2 regions of the Paenibacillus pseudetheri genome follow, and region 2 is predicted to be linked to the other one. Evidence: a T-box and tRNA genes for the amino acid it is inferred to sense, from the RefSeq annotation. Region 2 holds a T-box; the other holds one or more tRNA genes.
What was found. A T-box is a leader RNA that pairs with one kind of tRNA and senses whether it is charged. The one in region 2 lies ahead of leuS (leucine--tRNA ligase), so its partner is inferred to be a tRNA-Leu.
Positions count from the first base shown of each region.

Region 1 (16,648 bases), on a different contig from region 2:
TGCCCCGCTTGGAAGTAAACACTTTTACTACAAGAAGGATCTTAGCTATGAGTAAGGTGGTTTGAGGAAGGTATTACGGCACCTAGAATTACGTTCTTGCGTCGTCTCGAGCTAGAACCTGCTAAGCACGAAAACCACATAAACAAAAAAACAAAGCCAAAGGGGCGTAGCTAACTATGGAGCTTTTCAAACAAATACCCTTATACAGATTTTTGGCATTATGTAATGAAAGTGGCATGGAAAAGAGTATATTAGATTGTGGGGCAGGAGGGGATACGCCTCCACTAAGTTTGTTTGCGAATTATGGATATAGTACATACGGAACAGAGATGAATGTTGAACAAATGAACAGAGCTAATCAGTTCGCAGCAGAAAGAGGGCAGAATTTAAACATACATCAGGGTGACATGAGACAGTTGGCAATAAACGATGAGTCGATGAGTTTTGTGTATTCGTATAATTCTATTTTTCATATGAAAAAACAAGATGTGAAAGAAGCAATAAATGAATTGAAACGGGTGCTAAAACCTGGTGGGTTATTATTTGTGAATTTTTTAACCCTTAAGGATTTTCGAGTCGGTGACGGAGTTGATTTAGGAGAACATCAGTATGAGCAAATTGAAGATGATGAATTAGTAATTCACTCTTATTATGATTATGATGAGGCGGATTCTATGTTTTCTGATATGGAATTAATATATAAAGAAGATCGAGTGCTTGAAAGAAAGTTTGAAGGCGAATGGATACGACAAGGATTTATCGATTACATATATAAAAAATAGCAAACAATGCATTCACGCTGCAGACCATAAGTTCTTGGTCTTACAGCTTCGGTTATCTACGCTGTTCGAACGTCAGGAACGTGCGATGCTAGGGGGAATTAGCGTAAATTAATAAGTGCGATGGAGATCTGATAATGTCTAAATCATATCTTGTAAAGCGAGTTACTAGTAAGTTGAGTTCCAAAGAGGTTGGAGCTATTGTCTTAAAGCAAAACGAAATTAACATTACTGTCAAAGATGAACTTGGACATATTTTATTAGTGGACACAGCAGACAGTGAAGAGATGTTCTTATTGGCAAGTTTGTTGCAACATTCAATGACGTCAAATGATGTAATCTTTTTAGAACGGGAAGACTCGAGATATACCGATTTATTTATATTCAATGGAGCAAGTAACCCTTTTTCACAGAAAGATTTAAGGAAAATTAAGTCTACGCTAGGCTTTTCAAGATTTGATATGTTTAAGCTTCCTTTGCTAAATACTCATGATGAAAAGATCTGGGATACATGGGAGGAGTGGAAGTATAATGAACAACTTAGAATAAGATCAGATAAAGATATAGCAATAATAAATTGCTCGCAACTTGGTTTTGAGATGTTAGTTCATTGTTGTTGTTATCTTGCTACTTCATATTCAGGCCATTCGCATTTTGATTGGAACTCTACGAAGTCTTCGCCAGAGCTGATCATAAGGAATATTGCTCGCAATTAAATGGGGATACTTTCAAGAGGATTATAATGATAAAAAAAGGAGATATGCCAATGAATAACAGATCAGACTTGCTAAATCAGTTTAAGGAATGGAATGGATTTGTTCTAGAAATTATTGATTTAGATTGGAAAACACCCATCGCTGAAGGAAAATGGACAATTCATGATGTTGTTAGTCATATTATGTTATGGGATAAATACTTCTATGAATCGACGATAGAACCGATAGCATGTGATAAAGCGATAACACTTCAACTTATTGATTACGATCAATTCAATAATGATGCTGTTACATATGGTAGGACAAAAACCAAAGACGAATTAATAGAATTGACTATGAAGTATCGTAACTTAATATTAGATTGTATAAGTAGCCTTGAAGAGGGAAAATACTCGGGAAAATATGTTGACGGAAGGTTTTCCCTTGAATCCTATTTAAAGGATTTTATATCGCATGACCGACACCATATGATGCAGATTAAAGAATTAGAATTAAAAGGGAAAATGTGAACAGCTTACAGCTTATTCTCCTTCCGTTTATCGGTTGGAAATAAGCTTTTTTTGTATGTAACAATGAGACACAAATGTTATATTATTTGCTATAAGATTCAGCATTCGAATGAATATCAAACAAGGATCAACGAAAACCAAACTTATTCTATGCATGTCGCACTTTCGATCGCGATTATGACTTTTGTGGAAATTAGTATGGCAGTGCATGGATCAATTGTCACAATGAGAAAAGGAACAGCACTAAGCGCCAGCCATTTCGGCAATCAAGTTATCCAATCTAGCGGCCTCCTTAATATCTTTCGTTCTTACACAGACAGCTATACTTTCGTTTACACATCAAGGAGATATGTCTTATTATAACGGTCTTGCTGCGTTGATCGTCGTTGGTATGATGCTACATATGCATCGTGTACTGAATGCTAAGCATTATCCTTTTGCTAGGAGAAAGCTAATTAAAACTATAAAGTCTTGCGGCGTGAATCTTTTTATTGAACTTATTCGTTTCGAGGATCATGGTCCTAGAAGGAAGCTACTTTATGTTCATGAGATACACAGCGGCTCCAGGGAACAATATGAGGAGACCAAGGCAAGGATTAGACGTGATTGGGATATAAAGATGATTGAAGAATTGATGAATGCTTTAGGCTGAAGTGGTATGAAAAAAAGTGCTTGCCATGTCCTTATATTTCTGGTATCATAATTTTTGTTGTCACGTTAAGACAACCTTGCTAAGGCCCGTTGGTCAAGGGGTTAAGACACCTCCCTTTCACGGAGGTAACATGGGTTCGAATCCCATACGGGTCATATTATGCGGTAGTGGTGGAATGGCAGACACGCTATCTTGAGGGGGTAGTGGGTGTATACCCGTGGAGGTTCGAGTCCTCTCTACCGCATACAAATAAAAAGTAAGAAATCCTTTGCTTCGCAGAGGTTTTCTTACTTTTTTTTATAAGATTAGACAAGTTGATTAGTTCTTAAAGGCTCTTGCATATTGGGGATAGAGCTGTCTGACACAGTCTGGGCAAATATCATGGGTGAATTGCAGAGAAAGCTGATGCTTTAAAAAATGTTCAATGTTGATCCATTCATCCTTAGAATTTCGAATGGATTTGCAGGAAGCGCAGATGGGGATTAACTCTTGTGTTGGCTGACATGTCGAACAGATGCTTGTGATCCCCGACATCTTAGTTCCTTCTATAAATACACCCAAATCATATAGAGAAATTATAAAAGCAGCTTCTAGGTAATAATCAGAGAGCAGCGGATAGATTTCCAAACGAAAGATTCGCGTCCCTTTATAGGCGGTTTGTATGATGAACTCAGAGGTATAAATCTGTTGCTCTCTGCGGAGTATAATTTTCACCGAATCATAAAGCTTGGCCCATTGATCGGAATCGATGATCACATCTTGCAGAAGCTCCGAATAATAAGCTCCAATCCATTGTTTGTGAGGGGAGAGGCCATATTCATGACTAAATGCTTTCCACTTCCTGTTGGTGAACTGGATAACTCCTTGGCTGTTGATGACCACTGCATTGTGTGGCAGATATTCAAGTGAATGGATAATGGAAGATGATAAGCATTTTGACAAAAGTCACCGCTCCCTCCTAGAGATCCTTCGGGATGACATGCTAATTAAGGGGGTCAGACGGCATTACATCAGACACTTGTCACCTGAGTCGCCTCTTATCGTCACTCTAGCCATATGATATAATCGGATAATACATAGTAACACCAATTATATACTTTTTTGCGTTATTTTGCAATAGGTAATTACTTAAATAAGTCTTTTTTTATTTTTTTGTGAAGGGCGGTTTACGGATGCAGACCATATACGAACGTATAGAGTACTTAATTAAGCAAAAAGGTCTCACCAAGAAATCATTCTGCGAGCAGCTAAATATAAGCACAGGTAATATGGGAGATTGGAAGCGGGGCAAATCTACTCCGGGAACACATAAATTAATTGAGATCGGCGCTTTTTTTCATGTAAGTCTGGACTGGCTTATTTTAGGTAGAAATACATCTGAAATATTGAAAGAGAGCAATGAGGACTATGATTTCGGAGAAGCGAAGTTGAATGAAGATCGAACGAATGAATTGCTTCCAGAGGAAAAGGAATTCATTAAAGAATACTTAGCATTCACTGAATATCGTAAGCAGAAATGGGCCGACGAAAATTCTTAAATCAACGCCTTTACATTTTGGGGAAGTACATTTATAATAATGAATGTTGACCTCAAACAAAGTTTTATGTTTTATCTCACCGCGCGGTAGTGGTGGAATGGCAGACACGCTATCTTGAGGGGGTAGTGGGTGTATACCCGTGGAGGTTCGAGTCCTCTCTACCGCATACAGAATGACGAAAGAAGCCTTGCGATGCAAGGCTTCTTTTTTAGTGCTTAACGAGCAATCAAAAAGCTGTATTTTCGTATAATGGATAATGACAAAAAGGATACTGACCGCATATCACCTGGTGGGCTGAGTGATGTGGCCAGTATCCTTTTTTAAAATTCTTATTGAATGGATTATTTCAGAAGCTTGGAGATATAGGATTCGATCTGCTGAGGAGTAGTTTTAGGAGCAAAACGCTTAAGGACACGGCCTTCTTGATCCACCAGGAACTTGGTGAAGTTCCATTTCACGCTTTTTGAGCCTAGAACACCAGGAGCTTCCTTCGATAAGTATTTGAATAATGGGTGTGCTTCATCGCCTTTTACATCAATCTTCTCGAACATTGGGAAAGTTACCCCATAGTTAATCTCGCAGTATTCTGCAATTTCATCACTTTCGCCAGGCTCTTGGCCAGCAAACTGATTGCTTGGGAAACCAAGTACTTCGAATCCACGATCCTTAAATTTCTCGTACACTTCTTGAAGCCCTTTATACTGAGGCGTAAACCCACATTTGCTAGCTGTATTCACAACAAGGAGTACTTTACCTTTGTACTTGGACAATGATTCTTCTGCACCCCGAAGAGTGTTGACCTCAAAATCATAAATACTCATGGATGCCACCTCCTTTGTAATTCCTAATTTTAATTTATCACAATTTAATTTTACACTATTTATGATGGGGAGCCAAATAAGAAAAATCTATGATTCATTAACGCCCATTCGGTTTATCAAATCACAGCAAAATGAATGATCATAAATTAAATGTATCTGTATATATTTTATGGAAATAATGACTGAATAAAGGCGTTGATCAGAAAAGAGCAATAAATAGCCTCCGTGTTAGGCGTCTTTGGTTGACATCACTCTTAAAATTCTTTAATATGTCTAAGTATCTGAGAATATGTTGCGTGTGCAATTTACAACCAAAAATTTAAATAATGGGTGATGAAGATGTCTTACAGACCGAATATTACGAATGTGACCAAAGCCAGCAGCAACGATAAGGAAGGATTGTACGAGTTCATTATCAAGCTTGCTGATGGAACGGAGTGCCGTGCGTTTTATAATCGGTTTCCGGAATGGAAAATGACGAACATCAGCCGCCTGCTTAAAACTCCATGTCCAATTTGCCGCAAAGATTTCATCTGTAAATGCATGGAGGCATTCACTGCTGATTTCGAAGGACAAATGATCGGTGATCAATGGATTGAAAAGGCAATTGCTGAATAATTAAAGAACGGTACATGTTGGCGCGGGATTCTATCCCGCGTTTTTGTTTACCCAAAATATGCGATACACTTATCTTTATAGGGAGGGGGAGCTATGAACGAGGAGCTGAACATTATGCAAAATAAGTCCATTGTGTTGATTGATGGGGTGTGTCATCTTTGCCAAGGTTTGATTCGTTTCATCATCCCGCGTGATCCCAAGGCTAAATTTCTATTCGCCCCTTTACAAAGTGAAATTGCCGCTAAGCTAATGAGTGAGGCTGGACTTCAACCTGGGCAGTTGAACACAGTTGTATTGCTGGAGAACGGTGTGTATTATACAGAGTCGGCTGCTGTACTGCGGATTGCACGTAGATTGAGATGGCCTTGGCCTGTTGCGTATTTCTTCATTATAGTGCCGCGCCCAATACGGAATATCCTTTACCGCTATATTGCAAGGAATCGTTACCGTTGGTTTGGGCGCGATGAGCAGTGTCTGCTTCCGACACCGGAGATCAAACAAAGATTTTTGTAATCCGGGATTTGGTTAGATGTTATAATGTAACCATAATTTGGTATATTTAAGGACATTTAGCGAGGGGTGAAGGGATGTTGCGAAAGGCAGGGCTTTATCTATTAATAGTTATGCTAGTTTCTTTAGGTACGATGGGAACGGTATCTGCAGATGCTAAGCTCAAGGTAATGGTGAATAATTCGAGCGTGAATTATGGCGTGCAAATCGTCTCTGGACAGACGATGGTTCCGCTGAAGGCTTTTGAGAGCTTCAAGAATACTTCTATTCAGTGGGAAGCCCGTACAAAGCAAGTAACGATCGTTAGAGACTCCATGAAGATTAAGCTTGATGTAGGTTCTCGAACGGCGTGGAAGAACTCTGAATCTGTACAACTGGATGCGACTGCTAGCATCATGGATGGAAGAGTTACGGTGCCGCTGAGATTTATTGCGGAAGCTCTTGGAGCAAGAGTAACGGTAGATACTACTACGAATACTGTCTGGGTTCAGGAACGTGCAAATACGAAGCTTGTACAGAATTATAATAGTAGGGACTTGGTTGTTTCCCGCATTGCTGCTTTACAATTCCCGGTTGATGAAAGAGAACCGTCTCGATTAACAGGTGATAATGAAGCGTTGTCTATGTCGTATTATTTTCCTGAAGGCAGATCTGATGGATATTTCATAATCTATGGGCATTTTGTATCGTATTATGAGATTAAAGACAACATTAGAACAGTCGTATGGGAAGCAGATTTGGACAATTCGAAAGAGGCTGATAAAAAGGATTTTACCGCGATATTCGGACACCCCATTGCGAAGGAATATGGTAAAGCCCCTGTTTTAGCCCCATCCTATGCCTATTATTATACGAGTGTATGGGGAAGTCAGATTATTTGCGGAATCGATAATGCGGATGGAACGACTAAAGTATCAGGGAAGTCGCTGAACTGGGAGAACAACAAGCCCTTTATCGTGGCTATTCCCGGCGAGACCAAGCTTTAAGCGCTCTACAAGTCATATAAAATATGGAGATGAATTATGAATAAAGGGAAGCCCAAGGGATTTATGTTGTTCAAGAGATACGTGATGATGGTGCTTTAACGGTGCCATTGTTGTTATTCGGTATGTCCTTATGCTTACTTTTTGCGATTACAAGAATTCGTATATATGCGACAAAAAATCAGGATCGCGTGGTGAGAGTGGAAGAGCAGTTTCGCTATTTCCGTCTGACGGGCAAAGCTTTGAATCCAGAGCTTGAAATAGCCCAAATTATAGCGCTACGCTATGCGGGTGATGATGAGTTTCCAGCACTGTGTCAGCGGGCGGTGAAGGAGAAGCTCAACCCTGCCGATATTCGGTCTGCCATTAAGAACTGGCGCGAAGATAAGATGAGAGTATAGTATCCAGCTAGTGTGTGAAAAAACTTATTGCTGCCTTCTTATATATATGCTACTATAGCTGTAAATTAAAGGAATAGTAACGGAAGCACCGTTCAATTACCGTATCCACGGTTATTGTCGGTGCTTTTTTTGCTGTCTTTTTTTGAGGCAATAATGGATTTCTTCTTATCGAAAGGAGCGTGGTTTCATGGCGGCAAGGATTGTGCTCGCAGTGCGTGAAAGTCAATATATCGAACCATTATTGCACTATCTTCATCACAGTGAGTACGGAGAAATGCTGCGTATTACGGCTTTTAGCCGAATGGATGCTTTTATCGAATTTATGAGGGGAGAGGACATCCCGGATGCTGTTGTGGGGGACTCTTCTTTTATTGAGGCTTGGCTAGTAGAGGGGAAAAGCACCGTTCCATGGGCAGTTTTGAGTGAGGATGGAGGTTATCTCAGTAAGAGGACTAAGAGTCTGGGAGGGGGAGTAATGATTGACAAATATCAGTCGCTTCCTTCCCTCTTGGGAGCAATTCTCCAGTTATGTGAAGTCCAAAGAGGTAGAGGAGCTTCTGTGCTAGATGAAACGCTGTTGCTGGGGGTTGTCTCTTCTAGCGGCAACATGGGCAAAACGACGATAGCATTGAATATGGCGAAGCAGCTTGGTGAAATGGGCCTTTCGGTGTTTTATCTGAACCTTGAGAGTGTAGACAGCAGTGGGTTGTTTCTCCGAATCCCTGCAGGTCATACGCTTGGACTAGAGCGGCTGCTATATGAAATAAAGGCCAATCGAGACAAGGATGAAGCGGATACGATCGAATTAGGACAATACTTCATTAGATATGATCACCTCCGAACTGCTGCTTTCAGACCAGTTATTAATGTGAAGGAAATGCTACAGATGACTTTGCAAGATACGCTCGATTTGTTAGAGCGGCTGGTTGCGGAGAGAAGCTTTGATGTTGTTATTGTGGACACCGGCAGCATCGAGGAAGAGCGTGCGAAAGCTGTGTTACAGCGAAGTGGGATTCTACTTTGGGTCCTGAAAAATGATGATGTAAGCATGTGTAAGACTATGAGATGGCTGTCGCATTGCACCAATCCTAACTCTGGCATGTCCCCCCATGTGATGGACAAGAGTAAATTTGTAGTGAATTTTGCAGTGGATAGTTTGGAAGAGTGGGTGCCTCCTGAAGGAATTATCATTGAAGGCGTATGTCCCTTTATCCCATCATGGACGCTGCAACACCGTGAGGAGCTCTTTTTGAACTCTCCACAATTTCAGCGGGAAATCTTACAGTTGTGCAAGCGGATTGTAGAGCCAGCACTCCCATTAGTTTTTACCGGGAAGAACTTGCATGAATGAGGAGATGTTCAGGGCGCTGCGTAGTGAGATTCGTGCAGGGCTTGATGTGACTTCTGCAGTAGGGAACCGTGAACTTACTGGGTTTATCGAACGAACGATTCTAGAAAGTGAAAGTCTCCGTTATTTAACGGCGCAGGAAAAGCATGAGCTAGTGAAGAGATTGTTTGATTCTTTCCGAGGATTGGATGTGCTTCAGCCATTAGTAGATAATCCGGCGATCACGGAGATTATGATCAATAGTCATACTGAAATTTTTATAGAAGAGGAGGGTCAGATTCGTCGTCTTCCTTTGGAATTTGAGTCCAGCAGCAGGCTGGAGGACATTATCCAAACGGTAGTATCCGGTGTTAACAGGGTAGTGAATGATTCCTCTCCTATCGTTGATGCTCGGCTGAAGGATGGATCCCGTGTGAATATTGTACTTCCGCCAGTCTCGCTGAAGGGACCAGCGATGACCATACGTAAATTCCCGGAGAAGCCGATGACGATGAATGAATTGGTGAGCCGTGAAGCTTTAAGCCGTGAAGCAGCAGAGCTTCTTCAAATCTTAGTAGCAGCTAAATACAACATTTTTATAAGCGGCGGAACGGGCTCGGGAAAGACCACCTTTCTAAATGCGTTATCTCAGTTTATCCCTTCACAGGAGAGGGTCATCACAATAGAAGATTCTGCTGAACTTCAGATTGTAACGGTGCCAAATCTTGTTTCCCTGGAGACTAGGAACGCGAATACGGAAGGTAGAGGGGAGATTTCCATTCGAGATTTGATTCGTTCTTCACTGCGGATGAGACCCAATCGAATTGTTGTGGGTGAGGTACGGGGAGCGGAATGCCTCGATATGCTACAGGCGATGAACACTGGACACGATGGAAGCTTGTCCACAGGGCATAGTAACAGCGCGCACGATATGGTCAGTCGACTGGAGACGATGGTGTTAAGTGCTGCAGACTTGCCGGTAACGGTTGTTCGTCAGCAAATCTCATCGGCGATTGATATTTTCGTACATTTGTCCAGGCTCCGTGATCGTTCTAGGCGAGTGATGGAGATTAGTGAGGTTGCGGGCCTAAAAGACGGAGAAGTGGTTTTGAACCCTCTATATGAATTTCAAGATTCCGGTGAGCGAGAAGGACGGGTACAAGGGGGGCTAGTTTCTTGTGGAAACCCGCTTATGCATACAGCAAAACTTAGAATGGCTGGTGTAACCTCCTACCCGTTATCACAGGCTGAATTCTGAATTCTAAAAGGGGGAAGAGGTAGTGCTGAAGATTAAGTTTGCTAATGAAAAACCTAAGGAAGCTGATTCCAGAGGCCATTCATTATTGCCGGATTATACGGTATACGAGTTGACCTTGGTACAGAAAACTTTGGCTATTGCAGTAGGTGGTTTGCTGCTGTTTGGAGTGGGATATCTTTTTTATCATCATTGGATACTGTCGTTACTACTTATGCCGGGTGGACTGTATGCACCTCGTATGCTGCGTAGTTATTTGCTGAAAAGACGCCGGAGTTTGCTTAATTTGCAGTTTAAACAGACGTTATTTTCATTGTCTTCCTCACTCTCAGCAGGGCGATCGGTCGAGAATGCTTTCCGGGAAGCGGTCCAAGACTTACGTATGCTGGACCCGGAGGGGGGCGGCGATATGATCTCGGAGCTAAATATTATCTGTACGCGCATGGAATACGGTCAGCCAGTGGAGGAAGCGCTTCGGGATTTCAGTGAAAGAGCAGGAATGGAAGATATTGAGCGGTTCGCTGACGTGTTCACTGTATGTAAACGTACAGGCGGCGATCTGGTAGAAGTTGTGCGCCGTACGTCTACGATTATAGGAGAGAAGCTGGATATTCAGCAAGATATTGCTGTAAGCATTTCACAGAAGAAACTTGAAGCGAAAGCGCTGTTAATATCTCCACTAATCATGGTGATCTTTATGAGTTTGACTGCTGGAGACTATATGGAACCTATGTACACGGGGGCAGGTATAGCGATATCAACGCTTGCACTAGTAGCTTTGTTTTTATGTTATCTCTGGACTACTAAAATAATGGACATTCCGCTGTGAAGGGGATGAAATCATGCGATGGCTATGTGCAGTAGTCACTATATTTTTACTTGTTGTCTGGGCTCTGTTACGAATTAAATGCGGAAAAAGATATGAAGGATTAAGAGAACTTCCTATGGAAGGATTACGACTTCGGAAGCTGGGTGAACCGCTGCTGCTGCTCATTGAGAAAAGCGGCATCGCCAGTCGTTTTCCATCATTGATGTTCAGGATTCAACGTTCCCTGCAGCGAATTTATGGGATGCGTTACAGTGCAGAACGGACCCTGCTGTTCATGGGTGAGATGCTTAGCTACAGTTGGTTGTTACTTGTGGGTGGAAGTTTGATCACAGGGTTTAGCGGCGATCAGACAGGTCTGATTCTAGGTTTTTTCTTGGCGGTAGCTCTACCAGCTGCTATGGTGAGTGATTTACATAAAAAGGTGAGGGCGAGAGAGCAGAATATTATGCTCGAGCTACCAGAACTTCTGAACAGCATTGTATTGCTGGTAGGAGCAGGTGAGACCGTACAGCGGGCGATTATCCGCTGTGTGGAGAGCCACCGAGGTGATGTTAATCACCCATTGTATAAGGAGCTTAGGATCATGACCAGTGAATGGGAAGGAGGGTATTCATTTCAGCAGGCATTCGAGAATTTCAGCAAGAGATGTGCAGTGCAGGAGGTATCGTTGTTCACGACGACGGTTCTTCTGAATTATCGCAGAGGTGGAGCGGATTTTGTGTTATCGCTACGCGATCTCTCGCGGATGCTGTGGGAAAAACGGAAAGCTATCAGCCGAACGCGAGGGGAACAAGCTTCCTCTAAACTAGTCTTTCCGATGGTAGTTATCTTTTTAATAGTAATTGTACTGGTGGGAACGCCAGCATTCATGATGTTAAAAATGTAGGAGGGTGAAACTAATGATGACGACAATGTTGGGTAGTGTGAAGAGTTTTTGGGAGGACGAGGAAGGTCTGGGGACACTGGAAATGATTCTGATTATTGCTGTGCTGATTGCGGTCGTTCTTTTGTTTAAGGATAAAATTCAGGAAGTAGTGGAGGCTTTGATTAAAACTGCGGGAGAAAAGAGCCAGGAAGTATTCGAGTGAATAAGCTTAAGGACGATCGAGGCAGCTTTACTATTGAAGCTTCAATTCTATTACCAATGGTCATGTGTATTACAATGCTTCTTCTGTTCTTCTGTTTGTATAGCTACCAGAAGTCTATGCTCCTGCAAGTGGCCTCAGGGGCTACTGAGCGTGCGGCTTACAATTGGGACAACAGCCATAAAGAGGTTTCTGGCTCCTATGCTGCTGGTGAGTATGACTCCCTTTATTGGAGAATTGGAGACGATGCTTTGCTAGCCTCTTTATTCGGCGGAAAAGCTGGAAGTGATGGCGCGACAGTAGAGCTACCTGGTGAAGTGTCAGAGGAAAGTGATCTGCCAGTGCTTAAACTCAGACATTCGTCCTCTATGATTCCGAATAATATGCCGGGGAATTTGAACTACGCATATTCACTTGCCGGACGGAAAGTAAGCGCTGAATTAAATCGTCTACTGCACTTACCTGTACTTGATGAAGTTTTGTCTGATGAGGCAAAGCCAACTGTAAAAACTCAATCTATCATCGCTGAGCCTGTTGAGTTTATCCGTACGGTCGACCTGATGCGTTACTTCGGGGCTAAATTCAAGGGAGGCTCAGAGGGTACTAGTGGGTCTGGAGTCCAAATGGAGAAGAAGGATGCATCCGCGATGATGACCAAGCTTCAGGGTAAGTGAATATTTCCTTGCTAGTGGATCATGTATCTATTGAAGGTTGGATAAGGAGGGAGGTTTTGATGAGGAGCATCTTTACTAGTTGCCTTGTTAACTGTAAGAGTCGAAAGAAACAGAGGCAGGGTAAGGGCAAAACGGAAGGTTCAGTCTCAATTTTTTTAATCATGGTACTGGCTTTCGTCTTTCTATTTACCGCTGTGCTGATTGACTATGCGCGGATTGCAGCCTTCAATGTTCAGGAGGAACGTCTAGTGAGGGCTAGTGTTCGCTCTGTAATGTCATCTTACGATGTTGAGCTACGAGAAAAGTATGGTTTATTCGCCTTTGGAGAGAGTGACGGGGATATGCTGCTGTCTCAGGTCCTCAATGATAATATGCATAAAAGTGGTAGGAGTGACGCATTTAATCTTGTACCCTTCGCATTGGAATCGTCATCTTTGGAATGGAGCAGGCCGCTGGGTAGCTATGATGTTGTGAGTCGACAAATACTGGAGGAAATGAAGTATAAGGCTCCGGTGGATTTTGCTTTGGAATTGGCAGGTAAATTCAAGCCGATGTCAGGAGTAATGGCAGAGGCCTCACGGGCTACTGAATTACTCAGTAAGCTACAGCCGTTATATGACGAGCGGGAAGAGGCTTTGGATCTTATGTTAGAGCAGAGAAGCCAGGCTGCGGAAAGTGGAAGAAGGTTACATCAATGGATTATGAATCCGCCTGCAGAGTCCATTTCTGCCAGTTCACTCGGAAGTATGCAATCGGCGGCGGATATTCCCGCACAGTATAGTGACTATCTGGGGAAATATTACGATGATCTTTATCGTGATAGTAAAAAGCCTGCAAAGTACACCTATCAATTGTCTCTCTACCGGAGTCGGACTACTGAGATGTTATCGCGGCTTCCTACCATATTAACGGCTTTTCGTGAGGATCATGAAAAATCAATGGAAGGAGCGAAAGAAGCATTAAAGAAGGCACAGCAATTAAATGACGAGATGAGAAATGTATTGGAACAGTCACGAATGAAAGGGGTGGATCTATCAAATGATCCTGCTAATGACTGGGATATTCCGGCGAGCTCAGGTGAGATAAGCTCAGACCCGCTTAAAAAGCTGCGTGAGCAGGAAGATGCACTGATTCTCTCTTCAACTGATTTAAGTCAGATGGAGAATAGTATATCCACGCAGCAAAGCGCTTACAAGGCCATTGAACCGATCGTAGCAGGAATGTCGGGTGTGCTGTATGAAGCTTTGAGTGAATATGGTGACTCCTATCAAATGATCTCTTCTGTTCTTGAAGCTTCACGCGTAGTGAATAACTATCTACAGAATTACGGTAAGAAGGGAAGTATTATCGTTAGTGATTTGGCTTTAATCGAACAGCACCGTAGCTCAGATAAAGAGCGTAAGCAATTGGAGAGAGAAGCAAAATCGAAGCTGGGTGAAGCGAAAGCATTGCTTGATAAGATTCGAATGATGGGTAACGGAGTGACAGATTCTCTGAAAAGCTATCAAACACTTCGTCAATATTACGAGGAGAATATTGCTTTTAATAAGGAATTAGTATCAGATCCACTTGTTAAATCTGAAGTAAGCACTAACCCATATACTGCTGGGAGTTCGGCGATGGAGGATATGGACGGAATCTATGAAGCGATGGGTGGCATTATGGGAGGAGCTAGAGATAGACTTTTTCAAACGGAGTATTCTGCTCTCTATTTTCAACATTTTGACGTTTCTAAGTTAGCTACTCTAGCACAAGGTTCTGAGGGCACAGCTGAACTTACAGACCAGCTAAAACCACAAGCACAAGAGCTGGAATACATTCTTTATGGATTCCATAATCCCGCAGGAAATGTAGCTGCAGCGTATGCTGAAATATTTGCCATGCGGCTGTCTATTCGAACGATGGAAGGTTTTATTGAGAAGGCAAGCTTAGGAAACCCATTGGCCGTTCTGGCCGCGGCACTGTTGTATGGTATACAGCAAGCTATTCAGGATATGTTGCTACTCTGTGAGAAAGATTCGATTCCTTTGTCCAAATACTTGCCGGCGCAGCTGACTTATCGCGATCATTTGCGTCTGTTCATGATGCTGCATGGAGGCGGGAATGTTCAATTATCTCGGATGCTGGCTCTCATTCGACTGAACACAGGAATAAATCCAGATGAAAGAAGTACGTATGTCTCATCGAATATTAAGCTTGGAATGCGGCTATGGTTTCTGCCGGGTATTGTGAAGCTATTGGATTATAGCGCTGGGTATTCTGGAGAAGTGCAAGGTAGTACATATATGAGAGCAGTGCAGGCTGATTTTTCATACTAGCAGGAGGTTGGTAAGGATATGGGGGACGGGTACCGTATTAGGGGGAAGACGAAGGAAGAAGGCAGCATGGTAGTAGAAGCGGCAATGGTTCTTCCGATCTTCCTGCTGTTTGTTTTGTTCCTAATTTCTATCGTACAGATGACCTTGTATTCGACAGCCTTACAAAGCACGGCATCCGATACTGTAAAATCTATTTCAACGCATATGTACCCGGCAGCTTTGGCAGTGCAGAAATGGGGAGCAACAAGCGAAGCTGGTGCTGATCCTGTGAAGGGTGGCTCGGATCTATCCTCTGGCAATCAAGCTGAATCAAATTGGACGATTCCTCGCTTGTCACTTACAGATTGGGGCAGTAGTTATGCAATGTCATTACCTAAGCCGCTGAATGAGTGGGTCATGTCAGCTTTAGAGAAGGGCGAGGGACCTCTGCAGAAGCTGCAGGCTGAGACCTCTGAAAGTGTACTGGATCTAGCGGTTAAACCCCTATTAAAGCCGTATCTGTCATCAGACTTGTTGGATTATGATCGAATTCATGTATCCAATATTATCGTGCCTGAGTTAAAGAAGGGTACCCGACCTTACTTTGGATTGGTTGTTAGCTATGAGCTACCAATGAAGGTTCCCTTTCTAAACCAATGCATTGTACTTGAGGCAAGCGCTGTTGAACGTCTTTGGATCGGGGACACAGGAGAAGGTTCGAATAAGGGCAACGACGGCACTGGTAAACCAGAGGATTTCATTACAGTTCTGGAAAAACCAAATCCAGCTGTAGCCAATAAGCAAGGTAAAGTTCGTGCCAAGATTCCGCCGAATGCTTCCGCTAGCTTATCCGTTTTTTATAAAAGCGGGGGAAGTACTGCTAAATATTTAGGCTGGAAACAAGCGGATGCGGAAGGATATATCGAGTGGGAGTGGAAAATTGGTGTGAATACCACACCGGGTTCGTGGCCATTTGTAATTCAGCTCAATGACGGTAGATCTATTGAGGTGATGTTCACAGTAGTGAAATGAGTGAAGGCGAAAGGAGTGTAATCCATGGTGGAGTGGGCATTCTGGGGATGTATGCCGTTCCTGGCAGTTGCATTTATTACGGATATAAAGTCGATGAGAATACCAAACTGGATCACTGTCTCAGGCTTGCTTGCTGGTCTGCTTACTCAAGCGCTGATGAACGGCTGGGATGGACTGCTGAAGGCTGGTGTGGGTGCCGCTGCAGGATTTGCAGTGCTTCTGTTCATGCATTTGATAGGGGCGGTTGGTGCGGGCGATGTTAAGCTTTTTGCCGGGATCGGGGCGTGGACAGGAACACTGTTTACATTGCAGATCGTGATGTACTCCGTTTTGTTTGGGGCTTTAATAGGCTGGCTAATTGTCTTAAAGAGACGGGAGACAGGCAGGCGTACGCGTAAGATCTTTAACACAATTTCCGGATTTATATTATTGAAGAGTTCATTCCTAGTAAGAAATAAAGATAGTGAGCTGTTGAGATTTCCCTTCATGCTGGCTGTAGTCCCTGGTACCATTTGCGCTTATCTTTATTTTTAAAATAGGAGGTGATGATGCTTGTTGTACGGATTATCCCGTGACTTTATGCAGCAGGACGGTATATATATGATGCTTGGCGAACCAGAAG
Region 1 is NZ_CAKMAB010000003.1:227,661-244,308, forward strand. It holds gene L1028_RS03920 (GNAT family N-acetyltransferase) at 1-55, shown strand, start outside; gene L1028_RS03925 (class I SAM-dependent methyltransferase) at 177-782, shown strand; gene L1028_RS03930 (hypothetical protein) at 917-1,495, shown strand; gene L1028_RS03935 (DinB family protein) at 1,546-2,004, shown strand; gene L1028_RS03940 (hypothetical protein) at 2,354-2,656, shown strand; tRNA gene L1028_RS03945 (tRNA-Glu) at 2,740-2,811, shown strand; tRNA gene L1028_RS03950 (tRNA-Leu) at 2,818-2,900, shown strand; gene L1028_RS03955 (nitrogen regulation protein NR(II)) at 2,975-3,598, opposite strand; gene L1028_RS03960 (helix-turn-helix domain-containing protein) at 3,829-4,194, shown strand; tRNA gene L1028_RS03965 (tRNA-Leu) at 4,278-4,360, shown strand; gene L1028_RS03970 (glutathione peroxidase) at 4,536-5,015, opposite strand; gene L1028_RS03975 (hypothetical protein) at 5,355-5,633, shown strand; gene L1028_RS03980 (thiol-disulfide oxidoreductase DCC family protein) at 5,727-6,146, shown strand; gene L1028_RS03985 (copper amine oxidase N-terminal domain-containing protein) at 6,257-7,129, shown strand; gene L1028_RS03990 (DUF6526 family protein) at 7,189-7,527, shown strand; gene L1028_RS03995 (P-loop NTPase family protein) at 7,715-8,878, shown strand; gene L1028_RS04000 (TadA family conjugal transfer-associated ATPase) at 8,871-10,112, shown strand; gene L1028_RS04005 (type II secretion system F family protein) at 10,138-10,938, shown strand; gene L1028_RS04010 (type II secretion system F family protein) at 10,949-11,824, shown strand; gene L1028_RS04015 (Flp1 family type IVb pilin) at 11,838-12,026, shown strand; gene L1028_RS04020 (TadE family protein) at 12,023-12,697, shown strand; gene L1028_RS04025 (hypothetical protein) at 12,859-15,015, shown strand; gene L1028_RS04030 (TadE/TadG family type IV pilus assembly protein) at 15,034-16,026, shown strand; gene L1028_RS04035 (A24 family peptidase) at 16,051-16,560, shown strand; gene L1028_RS04040 (DUF6382 domain-containing protein) at 16,579-16,648, shown strand, end outside.
Region 1: it has a tRNA-Leu gene. The T-box ahead of leuS (leucine--tRNA ligase) is inferred to sense a tRNA for this amino acid. The anticodon was not compared.

Region 2 (16,648 bases):
CTTCATTCAATAAAGTGACTAAAACATGGGATAATGGTGCTCCTGAATTTACCTACCATCGCTTCTGGTCACAGGTAGATATGGCGACTGCTTATGCTGAATACGACCGTCTGATCAATAATGGTAATCCAACAGAGCCAGTTGCTCCTAAAGCGCCTTCCAAACCCAGTGCGGTCGCAGGTAACAGCGTTGTAGATCTTAGTTGGAATAACGTAACTGGAGCTACAAGCTACACTGTGAAAAGAGCAACGACAACGGGTGGCCCTTACAGCAATGTTGCCGTTGTCACTCAGGCGACTTACAGTGATGCTTCAGTGGTTAACGGTACGGATTATTACTACGTAGTTAGTGCATCTAATGTGGTTGGAGAGAGCTCGAATTCACCTGAGGTTCAGGCCAAGCCTATCGATGTGCCGATTCCGACACAAGGAGATTTGGTAGTGAAATACCGGACAAGTGATACCAACCCGGGAGATAATCAGTTCCGTCCGCAGCTGCAAATTGTTAACAATGGAAATACTGCAGTAGCCCTTAGCAATATAAAGCTGCGGTATTATTACACGATTGATGGCGATAAACCTCAACAATTTAATGTTGACTATGCGACTATTGGCGGAAGCAATATACAGGGGACATTCGTGAAGGTCAACCCTGCTAAGACTGGAGCTGACTATTATTTGGAAATCTCCTTCGGCGCAGGTGCAGGCAGCCTTGCCCCAGGTGCCAACACAGGTGATATTCAGATCCGGGTCAACAAAACGGATTGGAGCAATTACAACGAGGTTGAAGACTACTCTTATGATCCTACCAAAACATCGTATACGAATTGGGATCATGTACTATTGTACCTGAACGGTGTTCTAGCTTGGGGACTTGAGCCTTAAAGCCAGAGTAAAGGAGCCCTAGCCATTTTGGCTGGGGCTCCATTTAGTTATTGTTAGTTAGCAACTGCGACTAGTTGTGGTGTCTTCATATCCATTTTAATTGTATTTCCTACAACTAAACGCTAAATAGAAATAAAAAAGCACGAATTAGCTGTATTAAATACAGTTATTTCGTGCTTTTGGTATGTTAGTTAGATATTGCGAGTTACTACTATTATTTCTAGATTAAGCTTTTATAAAAGTGTGGTTTACACTCAAGCTTGCGTTGAAGGAACAACCTTCTCGGCATATTCTATCGTGCCGCCACCTAGACATTGCTCACCGAGATAGAAGACAACGGCTTGGCCAGGCGTTATCGCTTTTTGTGGAACATCAAAGGCTACGTTTATTGTTCCATCTTCCCGCGCTGTAAGAGTCACGCCTTGATCTGGCTGGCGGTAACGGAATTTGGCGGTGCATTTTAGCGGCTCTTGCCCAAGCTCTTGCCCGTCAATCCAGTTAACACCAGAAGCAATCAGGCTAGTGGAGTACAGGCTATGGTGCTTGTCTCCTTGAACTACATAAAGAATGTTGCGGCTAAGGTCTTTTTCGGCTACAAACCAAGGTTCGCCGTTACCGGAGCCGCCAATGCCAAGTCCTTGGCGCTGGCCCAATGTATAGTACATAAGTCCATCGTGGCGACCCTTGATTTCCCCAGTTGCTATATCTACCATATCACCCGATTGTGCAGGCAGATACTGGCTGAGGAATTCACGGAAGTTACGCTCACCGATGAAACAAACGCCTGTGCTGTCTTTTTTCTTCGCAGTATAGAGTCCAGCTTCTTCGGCAATTCTCCGAACTTCCGGTTTCGGAAGATGACCAATCGGGAACATCGCTTTAGAGAGTTGATACTGTCCCAGCGCGTTCAAGAAATAGGTCTGGTCTTTATTGTTGTCTACTCCGCGGAGCAGTTTGTACACACCATCTTCTTCTATAACACGTGCATAATGTCCAGTCGCTACATAATCGGCGCCAAGCTGAAGGGCTTTGTTCAGGAACTCTCCGAATTTGATCTCTCGGTTGCACATGACGTCTGGATTCGGTGTCCGGCCAGCCTTATATTCATCGAGGAAATACGAAAATACTTTGTCAAAGTATTCCTTCTCGAAATTAACGGTATAGTAAGGAATATCAATCTGCTCGCATACGCGGCGAACATCCTCTGCATCGCTTTCGGCTGTACATACTCCGAATTCGTCGGTATCGTCCCAATTCTTCATGAAGATGCCGATGACGTCATAGCCCTGCTGCTTGAGCAGAAGCGCCGTGACGGAGGAATCGACCCCTCCGGACATGCCGACGACGACACGGGTGTCTTGTTTTGCTTTTGTCATCGTAATCACCATTTCTGTACCCAAAATACCGGTCATTCATGGAACACCCGGCTCAAAATGTATTATAACATACCTGTCTAGTGTAAACCCTATTATAAGAGTCTGAGAATAGAAAAATGTCCACCAGGGGTGAACATTTTTGCAAAATGTTTCGTTTGCCATTTCATTTGTGACTTCGAATATGATAACATAAACTAAGAGTAATTATCGGAATACCTTGATATGACAATCAAAATGACTTGCCGAATCAATAGTATACAAAATCAGACATTAAACTGAAAGAGGTGCCCCTTTGAAAATATCAACCAAAGGACGTTACGGGCTAACAATTATGATGGAGCTTGCACTGAAATTTGGTGAAGGACCGACTTCACTTAAGAGTATTGCAGAGAAAAATGGACTTTCTGAACACTATCTGGAGCAACTAATTGCTCCTCTGCGTAACGCAGGACTTGTAAAAAGTATTCGTGGTGCATACGGTGGATACATTTTATCACGTGAGGCTAGTACTATCACAGCGGGTGACATCATTCGTGTGCTGGAGGGTCCAATTTCTCCAGTGGATTTCACTGAAGAAGATGATGCAGCAAAACGTGATTTATGGCTGCGTATTCGCGATAGCATTGCCGACGTATTGGATTCTACTACGCTTCATGACTTAATTAATTATAAAGAAGAGAGCTTGGCGGACAACTATATGTTCTATATCTAATTTTCCATTCGTTGATTTTTAAAAAGAATGCTGCTATTTCAACGTTTAAGCCTCCATTTGGGGGCTTTTTTTGAGCTTTTATTTTCCTTTATTTTTATATATTGTGCAAGAAGATGATCCTTCAGCATTCTCATTACTGTTTTTATGGGAACGATCCTGATTGTTTTTGTTGTCTTCGGAGTGTTTAGTTCGGGTGATGATGCCTGTTGCAATAGCAACGATATTAGTGGCGGAACTGATAGCACAAGTAGCAAGTAGATGGAAAGGAGGTGTCCAAATCGCAATTTGCATTCATTTCCGAACAAAAGATAACCGATATTAAATGATAATAAAATCTATTGGAAGAGGATGTGGAAGCATGCGTATTAATAATTCTAGTCCTAGCGTTTATTATAGTAACCAACGTAACAATCTATCAAGCAATAAAGAGTTGTTTGAATCAACGCTACTCGTACAAACAAATGAAAAGAAAGAAGACGAAGAAAAGAAGGGCAAATCGGTAGAAAAAAAAGGGAAACTGGTTACAGCAAAGGAAGGCGCCTATATTAGACAGTACATTGTTAATTCAGACGGATCAAAGGTTCTATTGAGTGAAATAAAACAAGCTGAGAACGAATCTACAAGTTTAGAAAACAATTCGCAGCTACTTTCCAACTCTAAAAAGAATCAGAATATTGACGATGGAATGAGTAATAATTCAAAGGAAATAGTAAGTCTGATAAATCAACAAGTAGGTAATATTGATCATCCGAAAAATAACTTAATTGAAAATTGAGTTGGTAAGTTTATTACTTTGAGGCGGAATTATAACAAAATATAAAAATGGTGGGTATTCCTTAGATTTTTCTTGGAGTGTCCTTTTTTGTGCCATGCAGATACGTCCGCTTGCAGAACAGAGTCCTGAACTAAAATTAGGGGGCGATGTAAAATGGAACACAAAAAAAGAAAACGAAGACAAAGCCTCCCCACCTTTTAAAAAATATAATAGACCGCATCGGACTCAAATGCTTAAAAAAGTCCCAAACATAAGTTTAGGGCTTCTCAATTACCGGGAGAATGGTCAAGGTTATTCTCGCTACGCAAAAAGGATGCCCTATATTCGCTAGGCATCCTTTTAATTAATCATCAGAAGTTTATTAATAGCTTATTGATTATCACCAAACCAGATGTTCTCTGTACCGGTCCGCGTGTCCGTCCATACGCTTACTAGACGGCCTGTTTGGGGGACGATAGCATTGCCGATGTAGTCCCCAATTTGGGGAATGCCGGTGATGTCAAAGGAAGTCGTTGTTATACGGGTGTTTGTATACGTCTTACCCCCATCTCTAGATGTAGCTAGATAAACATCAATGTTGAGGGGATTTACTCGATTAGTGTAATAGGTAACGAATATTGCACCATCCGCAGGGGACACGGTGATGGCTGGGAAAAAGTTTTGGGAGCCTACTGGACTGCCCGTAATGGGTATTGGTGTACCCCAATCCACACCGAAATTAGTGGAAGTAGCAAGAAAAACATCGGAATAACCTTCTCGAAAGTCTTGCCATACAGCATAGACATTCCCTCGCGAGATCGGTGCATTAGAAATATCCGCTGCGAGGGAAGGGTATGTCAAACATCTAAATGTATATCCCGGCAATGGATCTGGTGGGACTACAACGCTGGCGACCATGGTTTCAGGGGTAAAAGTGACCCCGCCGTCTGGGGATGTGCGAATATTAAGATCAGTATTACCGGGAGGCTGATTGATCCATCCTACGACAACAATCCCATTTAATGTAATTGCTATACCAGGGAATTCTTCAAATTCTTCGACCGAAGACAGCAGGGCGGGACTGAAATAGGTATTGCCGCTATCTAGGGAACGATTGAAGAATATCGTATTTCCTGGTATGAATTGTGTGTTGTAATCATGCGTATAACCAGTATATACATTTCCAAAAAAGGGACTTGATCCAGCCTTGTCGGTGACAACGACCACCTGGTCATCATTCACAAACTGTCCAAACCCTTGATTCACGATGACTGGCGGTCCAAAGGAAGAGGCGTTGTCGACAGATGTATAGGATACGATCGACCCGCTGAGACCGTCAGAATCGAAGGCGTGAGCCAATACTACGAACGTGGTCGGAAAAATATAATCAATATGTGGTGCTTCGATGCCTGCAAATCCTGTCGGTAACGGTAATAACGTTGTTGTCCAAGTGGCACCTGCGTCAATAGATTTGTACAAACCTATATTGGGAGGGCCTGTTCGAAAATCTACAGCTACGGCGACCATAACCGAAGGATTAAGCCAATTTACCGCGATGGTGGGCTCGAATTGAGCGCTTGTGCTCGGCGAAAGTTGAATATTAACCATGCAAAGCTCCTTTCGTAATAGAGTTTTCGTTACTTACGGGTTCAGCTGAGCTATGAAAGTAAGTTCTGATTGCAGCACTCTTTGATGAGGGATGACGTTTCCTGACGTATCCGTTCCGAATACCGTAATAATCGTGTCTGCAGGTGCGTTTCCAGTTACGAGAAATTGGACTTCGTAAGACGAATTGCCTGCGATATTAAAACCGAGAAACTGGCTGGTGTTAGCATTAATATTCAATGAGTTGGAGTAGACTAAAGCCTTACTAACCAAGGTATTCCATACGTAAACGTGATAGACTACGTTAGATGAAAAACTAAGGTTGTCATTGTCGATATTAATGATCACGTTGGATGCTGGGGTAGTCCCTGTGTTCGTAATGATGCCTGTTGTTGTTGCCATGAGCTTCACCTCTTTATTAGTTTGCTATATATATATGAATTGAGATTCATTGTGTTTGGACAAGGGAATCAGAAAAATCGCGGAAATTGGAAATATGAGAGGTATTATTGAAGGGGAACTCCATGAATCTCCCCTTCCTCTTGCCTCGCAACTATCTGCTTCCGGTTGAATAAATTGATAGAAACCAAGAGGAGGAGTGAGAAAATGCCGTATACAACAGGTCTTATTACGAATACGAGAGCAACCGGCACTGCAGCAAGTAATGTAGTGGTCAGCGTTCGCAACACAAGTAACGCGAGTGCAATGATGATCGTCGAAGTTTTCGGCGTTCCGTATTCAACGCTTGCATTAACACCACTTTATGTCACAGGTTATTATGTTCCAGCAATGAGTTCTGATATCAGAGAGTTCTTCATTACGGGGAATGTCGCTTACGAGGTTCAGATAAGTAGTCCTTATCCATTGGCTAATGTGGTGTGCTCCATGTACGGATTGGACGAGTTTGGAAATCTCGTTACCGATCAGAGAGTGCTTCAATCTGAATTAACGGAGATTTCGGCGCTTTCTATACCTGTATAACAATTTTTTTTGGGGGAAATGAAGAAGCAACCACCGATACAAACAGGGTGGTTGCTTCTTTTTTAGGCGCTATAAATCTCATCAAGGCATTCACACAGGCACAAAGGTGGAATTTAAATATACTAATCTTATACTCCAATGTAGAGAGAGGTAAAAATCATGGCGGATGTAGGAGTAGTTATGCCTTTGTATACCCAAAAGCCGGAATTTCTCCGGCAAGCTCTGGAGTCTGTTCTGCGCCAAACCTTCACCGAATTTCGACTGATCATTGTAATTGATGGTGCGCCAGATATGGAACCGCTTGTGAGATCAATAATTACCGAGGATCCAAGGGTAACTATTATCTCTTATGTACAGAACAGGGGTATTGCATATGCGCTGAATACGGGCTTTGATCTTTTATTTAGCGAACCCAGTATTCAGTATCTGAGCTGGGTCTCCAGCGATAATGTTTATGAACCCCGTTTTCTCGAAATTCTTCGAGGCGCACTAATGAAGGGGCCGCAGGAGCTAGGGATCGTGTACAGTTCTTTTCAAAGTATAGATAACGAGGGAAACCTGCTTCATAACGAACATCAGCTAGCTACTCAGCGAAATTATCAGTCACAGCCCAAAGAGAAATTGCTGGATTATTCGCTTATTGGTGTTTCTTTCATGTACAAATCGCAGGTTGCGAAGCTTGTTGGGGGGTACGGAATGGAGCCGGTGGAGGATTATGATTACTGGCTGAGACTGGCTGAACATTGTGATATTCGCTTTATCCCCGTGGAGCTGGTGAATTATCGTGTGGACTCTACCTTTAGTGTATCTGCACAGTTACATTCTACTGAAAATCATCGCAGATGGAGATATACGTATCACTTGACCCGCCATCAGGCGCGATTCCGTAGAGGGATTCCTCCTATGATTACCGCTTTATTTCCTGTAGTAAATGCTGGTGCGGAGGAAATAGCGAGGATAGAAAATCTGTATGAACAGACGTATAGCAATTATGAGTGTCGGGTGCTGGATTTATCACTAACGGGCCAACCATCTGCTTTACTGGGTTCAATCCCTCATCCTGCAACGGAGTTCGTTCGGATGCCAGCAGTTGTGGAGTCGCACGCGATTTGTGGAGCACTAGAGCACTTGTCCACTCCATACACGATAGTTTTAGGTCCCAAAATTTTCATAGGAGCACTCGATATTGAATACATGCTGGAGGCTTTGATTACTACCGGTGGGGACACGATCTCCAATTATTATACGGAAGACCACAGCTTGATTGGCTTTCGACACAGACATGTCCCATCGACTAAAACTCACTACTATAATGAGCTGTTTCGAAGTGCAGATTTGTATGATCTGTTGAAGATCTATTTTTCTTAAAATAATATGTGAATGAGTGATCGTAATGAAGATTTTGTTCACCTTCTTCAACCCGAGCGGCGGCATGCAAACCCTGAACCGAGTGCGCTGCCAAGCACTATATGATCGCGGTGTAGAGTGTCATTTGTTGTACACACACCCTGGAAAAGGGCAACAAAATATTCCTAATATTCAAACCTATATTACCAATAATGATGACGAGATCAGAGGATTGCTCACTCGGGAAGCTTTTGATTTGATTGTAGTGTGTACGGATATTTACTTAGCGGAAAGGTTCAGAGGGTTTGGTTACAAGGGCCCGCTTGTTTTTGAGGTGCAGGGATTGGGGACATTAGATGAAGCGGAGCAAGTTATTAATAATTTTACTGAGCGGATTCACAAGCTAACCGATGCACTGCTCTATCCAGAAACGACCCATTTGCAGACCCTTTTCAAAGGTGGATTTCCATCCATTTCTCAATATTGCTTTGACAATCCAATCGATTGCGATCAGTTTGGATATACCAATTACCCTACGAAAAGCTTTCCCATCCTGGGCTGGGTGGGACGAATTCAAACGAATAAGAACTGGAGAGAATTTCTACAAATCGGACAAAGGCTTCTGGCGATCCACCCCGAGCTTTATTTATGGATTTTTCAGGACGATACGTTGTTTGAGCCGGAGCAAAAAGAGAGCTTCGAACATTTTGTAGCCGAGACAGGGATTTCTTCACGTTTGATTTCGCATTCCAATGTTCCTCACGGGCAAATGGCAGATTATATGAGCATTATTGGTGACTCGGGAGGACTGCTCTGTTCCACCTCTATTCTCGAGGGATTTGGGTACGCCGTAGCCGAGGCGATGTTGTGTCGTTGTCCTGTTCTTACTACGGATTCGGATGGCATTCGGAGACTTGTCATTAATAATCATACTGGAAAAATATACACAAGAGGGCAGCTGGATGAAGCTGTGAATGCTGCTTTATCTTTAATGCATGATCCAGCACTGCGGGACAGAATTAGGATGAATGGCGAATGGCATATCCGAAACAATCTTTCCTCCGGGCTGTATGCGGATAGATTTCTCCAGATGTCTCATCAATTGATGAGCCGCCGATCTAAGATCGAGCGTCGATGGTCTTAACTCTGCGGTTAAGCCGTAGGGTTAAGATGTTTTTTTTAATATAAGAATTTATATCTTACGTTATAAATTATCCTTCTATTTCTCGATAAACACTTACCGTCCTCATAAGGACGCCGAAGGCGTTTATGCTTGTGCCTCATCAATCAATTCCTTCGCATCATTCCTAACATTTCCGACAGCCGTGGAAACTGGATAGGCTCTCATTTGTTGTTGATCATACGGTTTCAGGAGCTTTATTAGAGAGGTAGTGTCCTGATTGCCCCGATCCAGCCACTCTGCCTCATCCTCAGGCTTCAAAATAACCGGCATGCGATTATGGATTTCAGCCATAAGCTCGTTCGGAGTAGTCGTTATAATCGTGCAGGTACTTAGTTTATTACCCTCAGGGTCCATCCAAATATCATATAGTCCGGCCATAGAGAAAATACCTCCATCGCGTATCACGATCCGCATGGGCTGTTTGCTGCTGCCCTGCACCTTCCATTCGTAGAAGCCGTCAGATGGGATGATGCAGCGGCGTGAGCTTACTAAGCGCTTGAAAGAAGGTTTCTCCAGTAGCGATTCTGCCCGGGCATTGATCATTTTACTGCCGATTTTGTCATCCTTTGCCCATGAAGGAACCAGACCCCAACGCAGTTCCCCGAGCTTATTGCTGGAACCTGTATTAATGACTGACGGAATTTGCTGCATGGGCGCGGCGTTATATTTAGGGGCATAGTGGATAATGGTTGAATCATTCGCAAAATATCTGACCATCAGCTCTTCCATAGTGACGGTTATTGTATAGCGTCCGCACATTATTTACACTCCCCAGTCAGTAGATTAGAAGTTCATTCCGTTTACAGCTTAATTTCATCATGTTATGCTCGGAATATTTCTTATTATAAACGAAGCGGAATGAATGAAGAAAGAGGTGCTCATTGGTGATTTTGGTAAGCTCTTGTCTAGCTGGCATGAAGATATAATGGTACGGATTGTTTGGATGAGAAAATTCAGAAGCTTTTGAATGAGAATCAAGCTATTGCTGTGTGTCCGGAATTGCTGGGAGGATTCGCAACGCCTAGAGAACCCGCTGAAATCATTGGTGGGAATGGCGAGGATGTGCTGGCAGGGACGGCTAAAGTAGTGGATCGATCAGGTACAGACGTTACAGATATGTATTTAGAGGGTGCTTATATCACGCTTGCAAAAGCCCAAGAGGTATCAGCTACGATGGTAGTGCTTAAAGAAAATAGTCCTTCTTGCGGCAGCAGTATGATTTATAATGGGGAATTCAAAGGGAAGAAAATAGCCGGAAATGGCGTTACTACAGCTTTACTTAGAAAAAATGGCATTGAGGTAACCTCTGAAGAGAACTGGCTATTATAATCCTAGCTTTCATAGGGAAATGATTACAATATTGTGTTCTTTCGCTTGTGGAAAACTCACTTCTCGCGCGGTATAATTTAATAGTTGCAAGTATAAAAGTCTTCGGCGTCCTTATAAGGACGGTTAGCGTTTAAGCGAGAAATATAAGAATAATGTATAACGTGAAACTTATACCTTCTTATATTTTTAGAAGAACTAGTTTCCTATACTCTAGAAGCGGAGAAATGAATATGAAATCCATCTATTTGGACCACGCCGCATCAACCCCGGTTCATCCCGAGGTGGCTAAGGTCATGCTGAATATAATGACAGAACAATACGGAAATGCATCGAGTGTACATCAGTTCGGGCGTTCAGCTAAAAGAATATTGAACGGGGCGCGCGATAATATCGCCGCCTTTTTGGGCTGTTCACCTGATGAGTGGGTGTTCACTGGAGGCGGCACTGAGAGCGACAATTTAGCGCTCTATGGAGCTACGGCTGCAGTTTCCCATAAAGGAAAACATATTATCACCACCCAGATCGAGCATCATGCAGTGTTACATACCTGCGAAGAGCTAGAGAAGGAAGGCTTCAAAGTTACCTATCTTCCTGTGGATTCGACGGGCAGGGTATCTGTCACAGACGTAGAGGCTGCATTGCAGGAAGACACGGTGCTGATCAGCATAATGTATGCCAATAATGAAGTAGGCACTGTTCAGCCCATCCAGGAGATTGGTCAGCTTGCTAAAGAACGGGGAATTCTGTTCCATGTAGATGCTGTACAAGCTCTTGGTGCCCTTCCGATTACATTACGGGAGCTTCCAGTAGATTACATGAGCTTTACTGCTCATAAGATCAATGGGCCTCAAGGGATCGGTGGTTTATACGTTCGAAGCGGAGCACCGCTGCATCCAAGACTTCATGGCGGCCTTCAGGAGCGCGGCAGACGTGCCGGAACAGAGAATCTAGCCGGAGCAGCTGGGTTTGCCAAAGCCGTTGAAATAGCGGTTAAGGGTCTGTCAGAACGTCAACAGAATATGAAGCTCCTGCGCAGTAGACTACTCGAGGAGCTGGATACTCTGATTGGACGGGAGCGTTACTCGCTTAACGGGAATACCGAGCATTTTTTGCCTAGTATTCTGAATTTGAGCTTCCCAGGGGCTGGGACAGATGTTATGCTGATGAACCTGGATATGGAGGGGATTGCGGCAGCAAGTGGTTCGGCTTGCACCTCAGGATCCCTGGAAATATCTCATGTTCTGAAAGCAATGGGACTTCCTCAAAATATTTTAGAGTCTGCGATTCGATTTAGTATCGGTTTGGGTAATACTACTGAAGAAATCGAGTACGTTGCTCGAAAAGTTGAAACCATTTTGAAACGCCTACGTAAATGAGACTAGTTACTCTAGGATTCGATCTGTATCGAGGCGATTCGGGCTTTTGGCTTTCTGAGAACTCGTAAGTACACTCAAAGTGAGGGGACCGAGGCAGCCATGAGACTTCAAGATCTGATCGGTTTGGCTGTATTTGAAGTTGAAGAGGGGAATGAAATCGGCAAGATTGTCGATATCCTACTCGATTCAAACTGGAATATTACGGGTATTGAACTGGAAAGCAAATCTTTTTTTGGTGGCCATGTGAAATTTGTGGCATGGAAAGATATTGTGGCCTACGGCGAGGATGCTGTCATGATTCGTAGTAAAGAGTCGATTGATAAGACAGATGCCGATCATATACCTTGTACTTTTCTACTAGGAAAGAACAAACTTAAGGATTTGAAAGTACTGACTACAACTGGAACTATACTTGGACGAATATCGGATGTTTATTTTGACCAAAAGTTGGGAAACACAATAGGAGCGCTGGAAATCAGTGACGGGCTTGTGACTGATTTGATCGAAGGCCGCAAATGGCTGCCTTGTTCTGATGAGATGTCCATTGGTGAGAATGCTTTAATGGTTCCTGCAATGAGCGAAGAACGGCTACAAAAAGCCATTAATATTGTTAACGGATAGGTGGAATGTATTATATGAAGTGTCCAAATTGTAACTCCAAAGATATCGGAAAGATTGGTTCCCACCAGTTCTATTGCTGGGGCTGTTTCATTGAATTGACGGTAAACGGCGAGAAAATGTCGGTGTATCAGGTTGAAGAAGACGGCACACTCAGCTCGCTGGACGATCTGTTCTCCGGGGATGATATGACTCAGGATTTCCCGCAAATTCATGCGTCGTCTTAACTATGAATCTTGCTTTGTAAGCAAGAATGATCTATGTACTTAAAGCGTCAATCTCCTTTCAGCTGAAATCAGCTGTTGGGTTATTGGCGCTTTTTTTGGGGCTCCCCGCAAAGTACCTGAATCAGCATCAAAGCAAAAGCATCACTTTGTGGGGTTATTTTGTGTGCTTGATGGTTATTTTGCTGCGGCCATACATATACTTATTTACGAAGCTAGTCCAGGCTACAGTCGCAGGAGGGTACACTCATGGAGCAATGGTCCCAAAGTAAGTGGTTCCGCTGGATGATCGGAGTGCTGCTCTCCCTGATCATTTTATATTTCGTTTGGTTGCTTCGTCCAATGCTGCAGGGGATATTTGTATTTTTGAAGGCAGTCCTCGCTCCATTTCTGGCAGCTATGATTATTTCCTATGTGCTGAATCCCGTCGTTAGTATGCTGGCCGGACGGAAGATGCCGCGTAGTGTAGCTGTTCTACTTATATATGCAGTATTCCTAACAGTGATTGCAGTGATCGCAATTAACCTTATCCCGATGTTTATCGAGCAGCTTGAAGAGTTGAATGAACATTTGCCAGAGATGACGCTGCAAGCCCAAGGGCTGATGCGACATATGAATTCTAGACTAATCCCGCCCGGGGTCGAGATGGGGATGAACAACTGGTTTTTTCAACTGGAGAGTCGTCTCGCCGAAGGGATTTCTAATTTTCTCGATAATATAGGGACAACGATTAACTTGCTGTTCAATGCTTTTATCGTGCCGTTTCTAGTGTTCTATATTCTGAAGGATTTTGATGTGTTTGAGCGGACGGTAGTGTCTTGTCTTCCCCGCGCACGCCGTAAGTCTATTGTAACTTTGTTAAAAGATATCGATGATGCACTCGGCAACTACATTCGTGGACAGTTTCTGGTCTGCATTATTATAGGTGTGCTTGCTTATATCGGTTATGCCATCATCGGAATGCCGTATGCTTTACTGTTTGCCAGTGTGGTGGCAGTGTTCAATATTGTCCCGTATATGGGTCCCTTTTTGGGGGCTGCACCAGCCATTGTGATGGCTTCGACTGTTTCTTTTCGTTTAGTGCTGTTGGTTGCAGTGGTTAACACAGTGTGCCAAATCGTGGAAAGTAACATTATTTCACCACAGGTGGTGGGAAAGAAGCTGCATTTGCATCCGCTGCTCATTATTTTTGCGCTTCTGGTCGGCGGTGAATTCGCGGGAATGATCGGACTTATCCTTGCTGTACCGTTCTTCGCGGCTGCAAAAGTCGTTATTCAACACTTTATGACGTATTTAATCAAACGAAAGCCCGTGTAAATAGGGTAAAACATTGACTATTGTCAACAGTTTTGTATATAATGTTGGGGAATATTACTGATGAACAGTCGGTATATATAGTTGATCGATGATGAGGAGTAGTAATTCTATACCGTTATTGCAGAGAGCCGGCACTAAGGTGCGAGCCGGTTAACGGAACGGAGTGAACTCACCTCGGAGTAACGGCGCAAGTTTCAGGATATCCACTAGACATAATGGATGTCCTAGGTGAACCGCCGTCGCCTCACCCCCGCTAAAGGGTGCAAAGTGAGTGGCAGAATAAAGTATATTCAGCCGCTAACTAGGGTGGTACCACGGGAATTATAACCTCTCGTCCCTAGCGATAATACGCTAGGGATGGGAGGTTTTTTTGTAAATATAAGAGGGTATAGGTTTCACGAAATACTTCATGTCTTATATTTCTCGCATAACGCTTACCGTCCTTATAAGAATGTCGATGGCAGTTTATGCTTGGTTAAGAAATCTAAGTAGTTACACTCCAAGGAGGAGCAGACAATGAGCGACAATCAAACAAACAGTATTCCTGCCGGCGGTTACCGGGCGCAGGCTATTGAGCCCAAGTGGCAAAAGTTCTGGGATGAGAACAAAAGTTTTAAGACAGGTGAAGACCCAACCAAACCGAATTTCTATGCACTGGATATGTTCCCGTACCCTTCAGGGGCAGGACTGCACGTAGGTCATCCAGAAGGCTACACAGCAACGGATATCGTATCCCGTTACAAACGGATGCGCGGTTTTAACGTGCTGCACCCAATGGGCTGGGATGCTTTTGGACTTCCTGCAGAACAGTATGCAATGGATACGGGTCAGCATCCACGTGATTTTACAGATAAGAACATCGATAATTTTCGTCGTCAGATCAAATCGCTGGGTTTCTCCTACGACTGGGATCGCGAGATCAGTACTACAGATCCAGATTATTACAAATGGACGCAGTGGATTTTCATCCAGTTGTACAACAAAGGCTTGGCTTATGTAGCAGAAGTACCTGTTAACTGGTGCGAGGCACTCGGTACAGTACTTGCCAACGAAGAAGTCATTGATGGTAAAAGTGAGCGTGGAGGACATCCGGTTGTCCGCAAACCGATGCGTCAGTGGATTCTGAGAATTACTGAATATGCTGAACGTCTGCTGGAAGATCTGGAAGAGCTCGATTGGTCTGAAAGCATCAAGGATATGCAGCGCAACTGGATCGGCAAATCCACAGGTGCAGAAGTGAATTTTGAAATTGAAGGTCACGATGCTAGCCTGACCGTGTTTACAACACGTCCAGATACATTGTTCGGAGCGAGCTACTGTGTATTAGCACCAGAGCATGAACTGGTTGATGCCATTACAACAGAAGCACAACGTGCAGCGATTGCAGAATATCGTGTGAAAGCTTCTCATAAGAGTGATCTTGAACGTACAGATTTGGCTAAAGAGAAGAGCGGTGTATTCACGGGTGCGTATGCAATCAATCCTGTGAATGGCGCTAAGGCACCAATATGGATTGCAGATTATGTACTAGCCGGATATGGAACGGGTGCGATCATGGCGGTTCCAGGTCACGATACACGCGACTGGGAATTTGCTAAACAATTCGGCCTGAATATCGTGGAAGTCGTGCAAGGCGGCAACGTTGAAGAAGAGGCATATTCCGGAGACGGACCGCATGTCAATTCTGATTTCTTGAACGGACTTAAGAATGAAGAAGCGATTGCGAAGATGATTGCTTGGCTGGAAGAGAAGGGCGTAGGTAAAGGTAAAGTAACCTATCGTCTGCGTGATTGGCTGTTCAGCCGTCAACGCTACTGGGGAGAGCCGATTCCAATTCTGCATCTGGAAGACGGTACAATGAAGACTGTTCCGGTTGATCAGCTGCCACTGGTACTGCCTGATGTAGATGCGATCAAACCATCGGGTACTGGGGAGTCTCCACTTGCGAATGTAACAGAGTGGGTGGAAACAATCGATCCAGAGACAGGTATGAAAGCTCGCCGCGAGACGAATACCATGCCGCAATGGGCGGGCAGCTGCTGGTACTACCTGCGTTATATTGATCCGAAAAACGATCAAGAGCTGTGCTCCCCGGAGAAGCAAAAAGCATGGCTTCCAGTGGATCTGTACATTGGTGGAGCGGAGCATGCCGTACTTCACTTGCTCTATGCACGTTTCTGGCACAAAGTGCTTTATGATATCGGCGTAGTGGAAACGAAAGAGCCTTTCCATAAGCTGGTTAACCAAGGCATGATTCTTGGAAATAATAATGAAAAAATGAGTAAATCACGCGGAAATGTCATCAACCCTGATGAGATTGTTGAAGCTTTCGGTGCAGATACACTTCGCGTGTATGAAATGTTTATGGGCCCTCTGGAAGCAACCAAGCCTTGGAATGAAAAGGGTGTTGAAGGGGTTCACCGTTTCTTGTCCCGTGTATGGCGCCTGTTCGTGAATGAGGAAGGTAAGCTCAATTCCAAAATCACAGCAGATGGCGGTACGGAAGAGTTCAAACGTACTTGGCACAAAACGATTAAGAAAGTCACTGAGGATTTCGAACATCTGCGTTTCAATACGGCGATTAGCCAGTTGATGATTTTCATTAACGATGCTTACAAGCAAGAAACGTTGTCCCGTGAAGCTGCGGAACACTTTGTACAAATGTTGTCGCCACTGGCGCCGCATATTGCTGAAGAGCTGTGGCAACTGCTCAGTCATGAAGGAAGCATCAGCTACGTGGCTTGGCCAACTTATGATGAAGCATGGACAGTCGATGCTGAGGTTGAAATCGTTATTCAGGTGAATGGTAAAATCGTACAACGCGCATTGATTCCGCTGGATATGGGCCAGGAAGAAATGCAAGCTCACGCGCTGTCACTCCCTAATGTGAGTGCAGCTGTAGAAGGTAAAACCGTACGCAAGATTATTGCGGTTCCTGGCAA
Region 2 is NZ_CAKMAB010000008.1:162,262-178,909, reverse strand. It holds gene L1028_RS10080 (glycoside hydrolase family 48 protein) at 1-884, shown strand, start outside; gene mnmA (tRNA 2-thiouridine(34) synthase MnmA) at 1,139-2,260, opposite strand; gene cymR (cysteine metabolism transcriptional regulator CymR) at 2,553-2,972, shown strand; gene L1028_RS10065 (hypothetical protein) at 3,331-3,747, shown strand; gene L1028_RS10060 (sialidase family protein) at 4,117-5,334, opposite strand; gene L1028_RS10055 (hypothetical protein) at 5,368-5,733, opposite strand; gene L1028_RS10050 (hypothetical protein) at 5,938-6,312, shown strand; gene L1028_RS10045 (glycosyltransferase family 2 protein) at 6,472-7,680, shown strand; gene L1028_RS10040 (glycosyltransferase family 4 protein) at 7,706-8,803, shown strand; gene L1028_RS10035 (SOS response-associated peptidase) at 8,927-9,601, opposite strand; partial or broken gene L1028_RS10030 (2-thiouracil desulfurase family protein) at 9,727-10,171, shown strand; gene L1028_RS10025 (cysteine desulfurase family protein) at 10,402-11,547, shown strand; gene L1028_RS10020 (PRC-barrel domain-containing protein) at 11,647-12,168, shown strand; gene L1028_RS10015 (hypothetical protein) at 12,183-12,392, shown strand; gene L1028_RS10010 (AI-2E family transporter) at 12,639-13,706, shown strand; T-box leader at 13,786-14,048, shown strand; gene leuS (leucine--tRNA ligase) at 14,223-16,648, shown strand, end outside.